One region of the Hafnia alvei genome, then DNA from elsewhere that is predicted to be linked to it. Evidence: predicted binding sites of a transcription regulator. Region 1 holds the regulator's gene; each other region holds the start of a gene.
What was found. The regulator PurR, encoded in region 1, represses purine synthesis genes. The targets are predictions, from matches to a motif close to CANGCAAACGTTTGCNTG.

Region 1 (4,231 bases):
CATGTAGGTGTTTATATGGGCGAAGGTAAATTTATACAGTCACCTCGCACCGGCGAACAAATTCGGATCAGCTATTTAGATAATGATTATTGGCAAGGACACTACGTTGGCGCCCGCCGCGTAATGACGCCAAAAACGATTCGTTAATAGCAGAAGGTCATTGTTAAACAGATTTATGGTAGGGATTAATCGTATTTTGTGATAATCCCTATCATTTAGATTTACCCTGTCTTTGTATTATCCCCTTCCCCTCATTTTCGTACCGTCGCCGTTTTGAACGAATGGTGTACAAATCATCAATTGATAACCAAAAACAAAAATTTTGCCTGTTATTAGATTCAAAACTTGCTAAAATCGATCCCCATAACAAGAGCACAACAAGATCGTTTCAATTTTAAAAACCCGCTCACTGACATTAACGTTGGTGTGATGCATGAAACATAAAACACTTCCGTGTAACTGTTTCATTGCAAAATAGAGCAATAATAGGAGAGAGCAATGTCTTTTGAATTACCTGCATTACCATACGAAAAAAACGCACTCGAACCGCACATCTCCGCAGAAACCTTGGAATACCATTACGGTAAGCATCACAACACCTACGTGGTTAACCTGAACAATCTGGTTAAAGGCACTGAATTTGAAGGTAAATCACTGGAAGAGATCATCAAGACCTCTACCGGCGGGATCTTCAACAACGCCGCTCAGGTTTGGAACCACACCTTCTACTGGCATTGCCTGTCACCAAAAGGTGGCAACGCACCAACTGGCGCAGTAGCCGAAGCCATTAACAAAGCATTTGGTTCATTCGACGCTTTCAAAGAAGAACTGACTAAATCCGCGATCGGCAACTTCGGTTCTGGTTGGACTTGGCTGGTTAAAAAAGCCGATGGTTCTTTGGCAATTGTGAACACCTCAAACGCAGCAACACCACTGACCAGCGGTGATAAGCCTCTGCTGACCGTGGACGTTTGGGAGCACGCCTACTACATCGACTATCGCAATGCGCGTCCTAAATATCTGGAGAACTTCTGGGCTCTGGTAAACTGGGAATTCGTGGCGAAAAATCTGGCATAAGTTTGCTAAGTTACGCACATGAAAAAGGCGGTCAATTGACCGCCTTTTGTTTTAGCCATGTTAATAGCTATCGATAGAAAACTTAGCGATAAATCAATGTAGCGCGGCAACAAAACTAAAGATAACAATCACAGCCAGCGCCGCGACCGTTGTCATTAGAGAATATTTCAGGTCGGTTTCCATTTCTTCTTCTCCCGCATTTCGTTATCAGATCAATTTTGATTATACATAAACACTTGCAGAAAGTGTGTGAAATCATTTTCACATACCTTAAATGGGATCGCACGCAGTAAAACTTTCGATTATTCTTTCTGTTAACCCACAATTTTGACTTCCCCTTTTGCATTTTATAGGCCAAAATTTACGGTTTACTGCTACGTATCAGCTTTCATAACGTAAAAGAATAGGCTGGCGCTTGATAAATCCGCATATTCCTCTCTTTGATGCGATTGTAATCAGTATATTTTGATGTACGTAAGCAAACGATTAACGCAATAGCTATGTCATTGTGACATTAGCTTAGGAGTCATCTGTTTCATGGCAACGATTAAAGATGTGGCAAAACGCGCGGGCGTTTCAACCACGACAGTGTCTCACGTTATTAATAAGACGCGTTTTGTCGCAGAAGAGACCAAGACCGCGGTTTGGGAAGCCATTAAAGAATTGCACTACTCCCCCAGCGCCGTCGCCCGTAGCCTGAAAGTGAACCACACTAAATCGATCGGTTTGCTGGCAACCTCCAGCGAAGCGCCCTATTTTGCTGAGGTGATTGAGGCCGTTGAAAACGCCTGTTACAGCCAAGGCTATACGCTTATTTTATGTAACTCTCACAATAACCCTGAAAAGCAAAAAGCTTATTTGGCAATGCTGGCGCAAAAGCGCGTCGATGGGCTGTTAGTGATGTGCTCTGAATATCCAGAAAACCTGCTGCAAACCCTTGAGGACTACCGCAATATTCCAATGGTAGTGATGGACTGGGGCACACAGCGCAGTGATTTTACCGACGCCATTCAAGATAATGCGTTCGAAGGTGGCTATTTAGCCGGTCGCTATTTAATTGAACGCGGTCACCGCGATATTGGGGCGATTACCGGTCAGCTTTCCCGTAACACCGGCGGAGGTCGTCTGCGCGGCTTCTTGAAAGCCCTGCAGGAAGCCAATATTTCCGCACGCGATGAGTGGATGGTAGAAGGCGACTTCGAGCCAGAATCCGGTTACAAAGCCATGCACCAGATCCTATCGCAAAAAAATCGCCCAACGGCGGTCTTCGTGGGCGGAGATATCATGGCGATGGGCGCAATCTGCGCCGCCGATGAGATGGGCTTACGTGTACCGCAGGATATATCGGTGATCGGTTATGATAACGTGCGCAACGCTCGCTACTTCTCACCAGCGTTGACCACCATCCACCAGCCGAAAGAGCGTTTGGGCTCTATGGCCTTTGATATGCTGCTCGACCGTATCGTGAGCAAACGTGAAGATTCTCAAACGATCGAAGTTCATCCAAAACTCGTGGAGCGTCGCTCCGTTGCCGATGGCCCATATCTGGACTATCGCCGCTAAGTGATGAAGAGCAGCCCTTTTCTTTTAGCGCTGTTCCCCGTTGTGCTGTTCTTTGCCGGAGCGTTGCCAATATTGGCAGCGCTGCTGGCACTGACTCAGCCGCTGTCTGACATTTCCTCTTTCAATAACTTCATCCAGCCGTGGACGCTTTTACTCCAATGGCCAGGTTTGATGCGCTCGGTTGGCCTGAGTTTATGGAGCGCAATCGCCGCTACCTTAATATCACTTTGGTTGGCATTAGCGCTTTGCGGGCAAGTTATACAGCGCGCCAGCGGGGCCGCTCGCGCTGTTTCGAGCGCGATTTTAGCCATGCCGCATATTGCACTGGCGACCGGACTCATACTGCTGTTATCTCCTTCAGGTTGGCTACTCAGGCTTATATCCCCAACATTTACGGGTTTTGTGCGCCCGCCTGATTGGACGATCGTCAATGACCCTTATGCCCTGTCCTTAATTCTTTTACTGGTGATCAAAGAGACACCCTTTTTATTTTTGCTGGCGTTTAACATCGCGGGGCGAATTGATGTGGCCCGTCAAATGCAGGCTGGTAACGCATTGGGTTACCACAGTGAAAAAGTCTGGTGGTTGCTATTAGTGCCGCAAATACTGGTGGCCCTGCGCCTGCCGCTGTTTTGCGTGCTCGCCTTTGGGCTATCCGCCGTGGATATTGCGATTCTATTGGGGCCACAGCAGCCAACCACCTTGGCGTTGTTAGTTTGGCAATGGATAAGCGAACCCTCGATGGGGCACCAGTCTTTGGCCGCCGCTGGCACGCTGTTGCTTATTGCGATGACATTAGCCAGCTTTGGCGCATGGGGATGCGGTGAAAAACTCTGGTTGAAATATTGTCGCAACGCTTATGGGCAAAGGCGCAACACATGGCGTATGCCGCTTGCTCCGCTCTGGACAATTGGCGTGCTGTTAACGCTAGGTGCTTACGCGGTACTCTTCGTTTGGTCTATTGCGTGGCGTTGGCCTTTCTCTTCTTCTTTCCCGCTACAGTGGACCGATGATTATTGGCTTACCAGCATTCATCAGCTCAGTGCGCCGATTATGAATAGCCTGCTCATTGCGGGGATGGCGAACCTGTTAAGCTTGGTGCTGTGCGTTGGTTTTTTGGAGTGGCAATTTTATACGCGTAGCAAAACGAACTTTTGGCTTCTGCTCGCCCCACTGTTGATACCACAAATCAGCCTAATCTTCGGCTTACAGCATATGGCCGCTTGGCTGGATGTTATTGGCCTGCTGCCCAGCGTTGTCTTTGCCCATATGGTGTTTATCGTTCCGTACTATTTTCTTAGCCTCAGCGGCGCGTGGCAGGCTTTCGATTCACGACTGCTCTACACCGCACAATCTCTTGGCAAAGCGCCTTGGACCTGTTTCTGGCGCATCAAGATCCGTTTATTGAGCAAACCACTAACGCTTTCCGTTGCGCTAGGTTTCGCGGTTAGCATGGGATTATATTTACCCACGCTGGGCTTAGGCGCTGGGCGCTTCCCCACATTGGCAACTGAAACCGTTGCCTATGCATCCGGTATCGATCGTCGAATGGCTGCCGTTGCGGCCCTGTGGCAAACGTTCATTCCGCTTT
Region 2 (4,231 bases), 870 kb from region 1:
TCACGCCAATAATCAAAATAATCGACGTCAGGATCAGGTTCTGCGCTTTGTTGTAGTCCACTTTTGATTCGATCAGCACGCGAATACCCGATGCACCGATTACGCCGTACAACAGCAGAGAAACGCCGCCCATCACCGGCACGGGCACCATCTGAATCGCCGCCGCCAGTTTACCAATGCAGGATAGCAGAATAGCCAAAACCGCAGCGCCACCAATTACCCATGTGCTATACACTTTGGTAATCGCCATCACGCCGATATTTTCGCCGTAGGTGGTATTTGGCGTTGAGCCGAAGAACCCAGAGAACATGGTCGACAAACCATTCGCAAACATCGAACGATGCAAACCAGGATCACGCAGCAAATCTTTCTTCACGATATTCGCCGTCACCACCAGATGGCCCACGTGCTCGGCAATCACCACCAACGCAGCAGGCAGAATAGTTAGGATCGCAAACCACTCGAATTTCGGCGTGTAGAAAGTCGGTAACGCAAACCAGTGAGCTTCACGGATAGGTGTTAAATCCACCACGCCCATGGCAAATGACAGCGCATACCCTGCCAGCACACCGATTAAAATAGGGATAATCGCTAAAAAACCGCGAAACAGCACCGAGCCCAGCACGGTTACCCCTAAGGTCACCATCGAAATAGTGATCGTAGTGGTGTCTACCGATGCGCCGCTGGCTGGCAGCAATCCCGCCATATTCGCGGCAACGCCTGCCAGTTCAAGTCCGATAACCGCAACAATCGCCCCCATCGCCGCCGGTGGGAACATCACATCCAGCCAGCCTGTACCGGCTTTTTTCACAATCAGCGCCACTAAGCAGAACAGGGCACCGCACACAATAAAACCACCAAGTGCCAGCTCATAACCTAAGGGCAACAGCAGCATAACCGGTGAAATAAAGGCAAAACTAGACCCTAAATAAGCCGGGATTTTTCCCTTACAAATGAATAAATACAGCAGCGTACCGATGCCGTTAAACAGCAAGACCGTCGCAGGGTTTATCTTGAATAGAATAGGCACCAGCACCGTTGCGCCAAACATGGCGAACAAATGCTGGAAGCTCAACGGAATCGTTTGCAAAAGCGGTGGGCGTTCGCTTACTCCGATGACGCGACGAGTCATGTTTTTATCCTCTAAGTGATTTTATTGAATAGTCAGGTGTTGTGTTTTTAGCTTGGTCTACCCGCGTTAAGAATGCCGGATATAGACTAATGCTGGTCACTTAAGCATGATTTTAGGGGAAGCACACCGATGGGGTCGTAACAGCTTTAGCTGCCTGAGCGCCCGCGGTGTGCTAGCCCCATGTATCTCTTAAACGATCGGCATGAGGGTATAGACCAAAAAAAAGCCGACTCTCAAGTCGGCTCAATTATTATTTCGTACCAAATATCTTATCGCCCGCATCGCCCAAGCCAGGAATGATGTACCCCTTCTCATTCAAGCCCTGATCGATAGACGCGGTGTACAGCTCAACGTCTGGGTGCACTTTTTCTAACGCCGCAATACCTTCTGGCGCAGCAACCAGTACTAATACTTTAATGCTGTGGCAGCCGGCTTTTTTCAGCAGATCGATAGTGGCAATCATAGAACCACCGGTTGCCAGCATTGGGTCAACCACCAGCGCCATACGTTCATCGATGTTTGAAACTAATTTCTGGAAGTAAGGCACTGGCTCCAGGGTTTCTTCGTCACGATAAACACCAACCACGCTGATACGTGCGCTTGGAACATGTTCCAGCACGCCTTCCATCATGCCCAAACCTGCGCGCAGGATTGGAACCACGGTGATTTTTTTACCTTTGATCTGATCGACTTCGACAGGACCACACCAACCATCAATTGTTACTTTTTCTGTTTCGAGGTCTGCGGTCGCTTCATAGGTCAGTAAACTCCCGACCTCTGATGCCAATTCACGAAAACGTTTGGTGCTAATATCGTTCTCGCGCATCAAGCCCAGTTTATGTCTTACGAGCGGGTGTTTTACTTCGACGATCTTCATCATTTCATCTCCCAGGTTGCGGTCAGCGCAAAAAAAAATCGCGAGATTATAACGCCTTTTAAATTCCGCGCCACCGTTAAAATCATGATCCAGATCAGCTTAGATGAGATCTACACGGATTACAGGAAAAAATCAGATCCCCTTCACAAGCCGCTCGCAAACGTTTGCCTAGACTGTTAGAATTGCCGCGCTTTTGAATATTTCAGTGTGCGTTCTGTTATCCGATGCAAGTGCAAGCCGCACCGTTACTGAGCTAGCGGTTCCTTTGTACTCCTGATATCAGAACTCATCCTAACCGCCATGGGGATTTTCGCAGTGACCGACAAAACCGCTCTCAGTTACAAAGACGCAGGTGTAGACATTGATGCTGGCAATGCCTTAGTTGATCGCATTAAAGGCGTGGTAAAAGAAACTCGCCGCCCGGAAGTTATGGGTGGTCTGGGTGGATTTGGCGCACTTTGTGCCCTACCACAAAAATATCGCGAACCCATTCTGGTTTCAGGCACCGACGGCGTCGGCACCAAATTACGTCTGGCGATGGATTTAAAACGCCACGACACTATCGGTATTGATTTGGTCGCGATGTGTGTTAATGACTTGGTCGTTCAAGGCGCTGAACCACTGTTCTTCCTCGATTATTATGCGACCGGAAAATTAGACGTAGACACCGCAGCCAGCGTTATCACCGGCATTGCCGAAGGCTGCAAGCAGTCAGGCTGCGCATTAGTCGGTGGTGAAACCGCTGAAATGCCGGGTATGTATCACGGTGAAGATTACGACGTTGCAGGCTTCTGCGTCGGCGTGGTTGAAAAATCCGAAATTATTGACGGCAGCAAGGTTCAAGCGGGCGATGTACTCATCGCGCTGGGCGCAAGCGGCCCGCACTCCAACGGCTATTCACTGGTGCGCAAGATTTTGGAAGTCAGCCATACCGATCCGCTCAAAGAAGAGCTGGATGGCAAACCGCTGGCAGACCATCTACTGGCACCCACTAAGATCTACGTAAAATCTATTCTTAAGCTGATTGAAGAACACGACATCCACGCGATCGCCCACCTCACCGGCGGCGGTTTCTGGGAAAACATTCCGCGCGTACTGCCAGAGGGCACGCAGGCCGTTATCGATGAATCCAGCTGGCAGTGGCCATCGGTCTTTAACTGGCTGCAGCAGGCGGGCAACGTTAGCCGGCACGAAATGTATCGCACCTTCAACTGCGGCGTAGGCATGATCATCGCACTGCCAGCTTCAGAGGTTGATGCTGCGATTGCGCTCATGAACGCCCACGGCGAAAAAGCATGGAAAATTGGTGCAATCGCGGCGTCAAATACTGACGAACGCGTTGTGATCAACGCATAAGCGACTGAGCCAATGAAAAACATCGTCGTTTTAATTTCCGGCAACGGTAGCAATCTACAGGCGTTAATTGACGCCTGTAGCCATGGGCGCATTCGTGGACGCATCAACGCCGTGTTCAGCAATAAAGCAAACGCTTATGGGCTTGAACGTGCGGCACAGGACGCTATTCCCACGCACTGTCTAGACCCCAAATCCTATGCCGACCGCGATGCTTTTGATCTGGCATTAATGCAAGAGATCGACGGCTATCAGCCTGATTTAGTGGTTTTAGCGGGCTACATGCGTATTTTATCTCCGCGTTTTGTTCAGCATTACCAAGGGCGGATGCTCAATATCCACCCTTCTCTGCTGCCCAAATATCCGGGATTACACACGCACCAGCAGGCGCTGAGCAACGGTGATGAAGAGCATGGCACCTCGGTGCACTTTGTCACTGATGAACTTGACGGCGGGCCGGTTGTTCTGCAGGCCAAAGTTCCGATTTTCGAACATGACAGCGAAGATGAAATTATCGAGCGCGTTCAGGTGCAAGAGCATTCCATCTACCCGCTGGTTATAAGCTGGTTTATTGATGGACGCTTAAAGGCTAAAGACGATGCTGCGTGGTTAGACGGCATTCGTTTACCCCCACAAGGGTACGCGCCAGATTAAACGACGCCTCACCGTCGCAATAAACAAAATCCCTAGCCTTGGCTGGGGATTTTTGTATTTGCCGCCTTCAAGCAACTTGAATTATTTTGGGTATAATACAGTCTGTAGTATTCACTACATCGGCTATTCAGCTGAAACTTATGACAGTGAGAGGAATCAACATGTCCAGCGACAACAACGTCAGACTGCGCCCCCTGGAACGGGAAGACTTGACG
Region 3 (4,231 bases), 640 kb from region 1:
CTGAGCATTCAAACTGTTCGATATCTGGGTTTTCTTCACGTACCGCTTCGATCAGATCGTCGAGATCTTGGAAAATCAAACCATCGGCACCGATGATTTTGGCAATTTCATTCACTTCGCGGCCATGTGCGATCAGCTCATTCGCATTTGGCATATCAATGCCATACACGTTAGGGAAACGAATTTCAGGTGCCGCAGAGGCTAAATAAACTTTCTTTGCGCCTGCATCACGCGCCATTTCCATAATTTGCTGTGATGTGGTGCCGCGCACGATCGAATCATCAACCAGAAGCACGTTTTTATCACGGAACTCTGCGCGGTTCGCATTCAATTTACGACGCACTGATTTGCGGCGTTCCTGCTGACCCGGCATGATAAACGTGCGTCCCACGTAGCGGTTTTTGACAAACCCTTGGCGGTACGGTTTTTCCAGAATACGTGCAATCTCCAACGCGATATCACACGACGTTTCAGGGATTGGAATAACGACGTCGATATCCAGATCTTCCCACTCACGGGCGATTTTCGCGCCTAATTTCTGCCCCATGCGCACACGAGCGCTGTAAACGGAAATTTTGTCGATAAAGGAGTCTGGGCGAGCAAAGTACACATACTCAAACAGGCAAGGATTACTCTTCGGATTATCTGCACACTGGCGGGTAAACAGCTGCCCTTTTTCAGTGACATAAATCGCTTCACCCGGTGCAACGTCACGGATGAACTCAAAGCCCAAGGTATCCAAGGCCACGCTCTCAGAAGCCACCATGTACTCAACACGGCCATCTTCTAAATCACGCTTACCAATCACCAAGGGGCGAATGCCGTTTGGATCGCGGAAAGCGACCATGCCGTGGCCAATGATCATCAGCACGCAGGCGTAAGCGCCGCGGATCTGCTGGTGCGTTGCCGCCACGGCAGCAAACACGTTATCAGACTCCAGCGGATAGTGGTCAAAACGATCCAGCTCGTGAGCAAAGATATTCAGCAGAATTTCAGAATCAGACGTGGTATTGACGTGGCGACGCGCACGCTCAAACAGTTTCTGCTTAAGCTCGTGCGCATTGGTCAGATTACCATTGTGCGCCAAAGTAATACCGAATGGGGAGTTGACATAAAACGGCTGCGCCTCGGATGCGCTAGAACTGCCTGCCGTTGGGTAACGCACGTGGCCGATACCCATATTGCCTTGCAGGCGTAACATATGCCGTGCTTCAAACACATCTTTCACCAAACCGTTCGCCTTACGCAAACGGAAGCCATTATTGGCATCAATAGTGACGATGCCTGCGGCATCTTGCCCACGGTGTTGAAGCACCGTTAACGCATCATAAATCGACTGGTTTACCGGTGTAAAACCGGCGATACCGACAATACCGCACATGTTGTCATTTCCTCATCAGCGTTACCGGAGCGGGAGCGGAATAGAAGGCAAATGCTCCGGTATGAAACTCGACGTGCTCTGCAGGTAGTCAAAGAACCACCTGATGATGTAACTGAACTGCGGGATGAGCTGTGACTGTTTCCAGTCCGCACTTTGCGCCATCGAGGTAAAGGTATCCAAAAAGAACAGAATCGCTGAAACAATCAGCACCCCACGCAGCGCACCAAAACAGATGCCCAGCACGCGGTCGGTTCCGCTCAATCCGGTTCGCTCTACCAGCGAACCAACCACATAGTTAACAATGGCGCCGACAATCAACGTTGCAACAAATAAGATCGCAATCGCAATGCCGTTGCGCACCAGCGCATCTTCGAAACGAGTGAAGTAGACAGCGAGATAGGTGTAGAAATGGCTGGCGACAAAGAATGCTGCCCCCCACGTAACCAGTGACAACGCTTCTCGCACAAACCCTCGGATTAGGCTCACTAACGCCGAAAATCCGATGATGCCAATAATGACCCAATCAATCCAAACCATGACTATTCCAATTCAAGAATTGCCTCGGCATCCAGTTCGCGGCGAATTCTAACAGAAAAAGAAAACGTTTGCGTAGAGGATTTCCCTTCCTGTTCGCAAATTTTATTCTCATAAAAATTTGACACAGATTCAGCCAGTACCCTCGGCTAAACCAACGCCCAAATGTATCAATCCAAATAGAACAACAGCCCTGCTCTCATTGCTGGGAACAAAGCTGCTGTAAAATCGAACACAACTCATTGTTTAGATGAATTGACGTTCTAAACGCCTATTGACCGCTATTTGCCGCTATAGCTGCGCACCTGACCATTCAAGCCACTAATGCTATTCAGTTCAGGCAGAGCAGACTGTAGTTTTTGTTTAGAGGCATCTGGCCCTACAAACAGACGAGTGATTTCGCCCTGAACCGGCGTCGCCGGCACCGTATAAGCACGGTAACCAGACAACCGCAGCTTAGCCACAATCTCACTCGCTTTAGACGCATTACGTAATGCCCCCAGCTGTACCACATACGCTTGCCCCGCCGGTGCTTTTTCTTCCGGCACCGCCGCTGGTTTGGCTTGCTCTACGGGTTTAGGCTGTTCGACTGGCTTGGGTTGCTCAACCGGTTTTGGCTGTTCAACAGACTTCTCGACCGGCTTAGGTTTAGCTTCTACCATTTTCGGCGGTTCGACTGGCTTCGGCTTCTCGACAGGTTTCTTCACCGGCTTAGGCTGTTCAACAGGTTTATTTTCTACCGGCTTACTTTCAACCGGCTTCAGTTCAACCATATCTCCGCGCCCTTGATGGGTATTAGGCGAAACCGCCGTGCTTGCCCCTTCACGGTCTTGAGTCGGCACGTTGCCGTTATCCATTGGTGCCTGCGCATTCGCACCTTCCTGCGGTGTCTGAGGCGTTTCGCTCAGAGGTTGAGTTACCGGAGGAATAACGTCTGTAGGATCATCCTCACCTGGCTTTGGCACCAGCGGAATAGCAGCAAACTCATCCTGATAATGTTTTTTCTGCCCGTCTAACAAACCGGGCAAAACGATGACGCCCAGCGCAACGATAATGACCGTGCCAACCAGTCGATTTTGAAACTTACTTGCCACTCGCTCTCTCCGTTTCTAATGATGCGTTTCTAATACCGCCATAACATGCGCAACGGTATGGAATGAGCCACAAACAATCACAATATCCTGTGGAGCCGCATCATGCATCGCTTTTTGCCATGCACTTTCGACGTCGGCAAACACGTTTGGTTCATCCAAATGTTCGGCCAAACGCTCTGCTGGAGCACCACGCGGGCCTTCCAGCGGCGCGCAGTACCATTCATCGATCAGTGGTTTTAAACACGCCAGCGTGCCCGCAATATCTTTATCTTCCAACATGCCCACGACGGCACGTACGCGCCGTGGCTGCGTAGTCGGACGCTGTTCTAGCAACTGCTGCAAACGCCCCGCCAAATAACCGGCCGCATGAGGATTATGTGCCACATCCAAAATTAGCACAGGCTGCTCGCTGATAATTTGGAATCGACCGGGTAACTGCGCGGTTTCAAGCCCTTGGCGAATCGCCGATTCATCAACCTTAAGCGCACAGTGACGCAGCGCGGCCAGCGCAGTGGCGGCATTAGGCAGTGGAACCTTCGGTAGTGGAAGGTGCGACCACGTGGTGTCTGCATCCTGCCATTGCCAATCGAGCTGGGTGGCACTGAAGTTCCAATCGTGACCACGGCGATATAGCTGCGCGCCCTTTTCTACGGCAACCTCGGCAATTGTCAGCGGCATATCAGGCTCACCCACAATCGCCGGAATACCTGCACGGAAAATGCCTGCTTTTTCACGCCCGATACTTTCACGATCCGGCCCCAGCCAGTCGGTATGATCCAGCGCAATACTGGTCACCACCGCCACGCTAGGATCAACAATGTTTGTTGCATCTAAACGACCACCGAGACCGACCTCCAAGATCACCACGTCCAGCGCTGACTGTTTAAACAGCTGCAGTGCCGAAAGCGTGCCGTATTCGAAATAGGTCAGAGAGATATCGCCGCGCCCAGCTTCTAAGGCTGCAAACGAGCGGCAGTGGTCGGCTTCGCTGAGCTCTTCACCCTGGATACGTACTCGCTCGGTATAGCGCAGCAGATGTGGGGAACTGTATACGCCCACACGAAAGCCGGCGGCCATTAGGATCGATTCTAAGGTTCGGCAGGTGGTGCCTTTGCCATTGGTACCGGCAACGGTAAATACGGTAGGTGCAGGCTTGAGTAAATCGAGCTTTTCAGCGACGCGCTTAACGCGATCCAGTCCCAACTCAATCGTTTTACTGTGC

Region 2: the regulator PurR is predicted to act here: its motif matches at 2,163-2,180, upstream of purM (phosphoribosylformylglycinamidine cyclo-ligase).
Region 3: the regulator PurR is predicted to act here: its motif matches at 1,976-1,993, upstream of cvpA (colicin V production protein).

Annotation. Positions count from the first base shown of each region.
Region 1 covers NZ_OZ061315.1:2,507,702-2,511,932, forward strand. Annotated here, with positions in the region: gene AB3Y96_RS12010 (NlpC/P60 family protein) at 1-147, shown strand, start outside; gene sodB (superoxide dismutase [Fe]) at 499-1,077, shown strand; gene AB3Y96_RS12020 (YnhF family membrane protein) at 1,171-1,260, opposite strand; gene purR (HTH-type transcriptional repressor PurR) at 1,615-2,640, shown strand; gene AB3Y96_RS12030 (ABC transporter permease) at 2,644-4,231, shown strand, end outside.
Region 2 covers NZ_OZ061315.1:3,374,722-3,378,952, forward strand. Annotated here, with positions in the region: gene uraA (uracil permease) at 1-1,132, opposite strand, end outside; gene upp (uracil phosphoribosyltransferase) at 1,383-2,009, opposite strand; gene purM (phosphoribosylformylglycinamidine cyclo-ligase) at 2,325-3,365, shown strand; gene purN (phosphoribosylglycinamide formyltransferase) at 3,378-4,016, shown strand; gene speG (spermidine N1-acetyltransferase) at 4,178-4,231, shown strand, end outside.
Region 3 covers NZ_OZ061315.1:3,146,691-3,150,921, forward strand. Annotated here, with positions in the region: gene purF (amidophosphoribosyltransferase) at 1-1,381, opposite strand, end outside; gene cvpA (colicin V production protein) at 1,403-1,918, opposite strand; gene dedD (cell division protein DedD) at 2,197-3,009, opposite strand; gene folC (bifunctional tetrahydrofolate synthase/dihydrofolate synthase) at 3,025-4,231, opposite strand, start outside.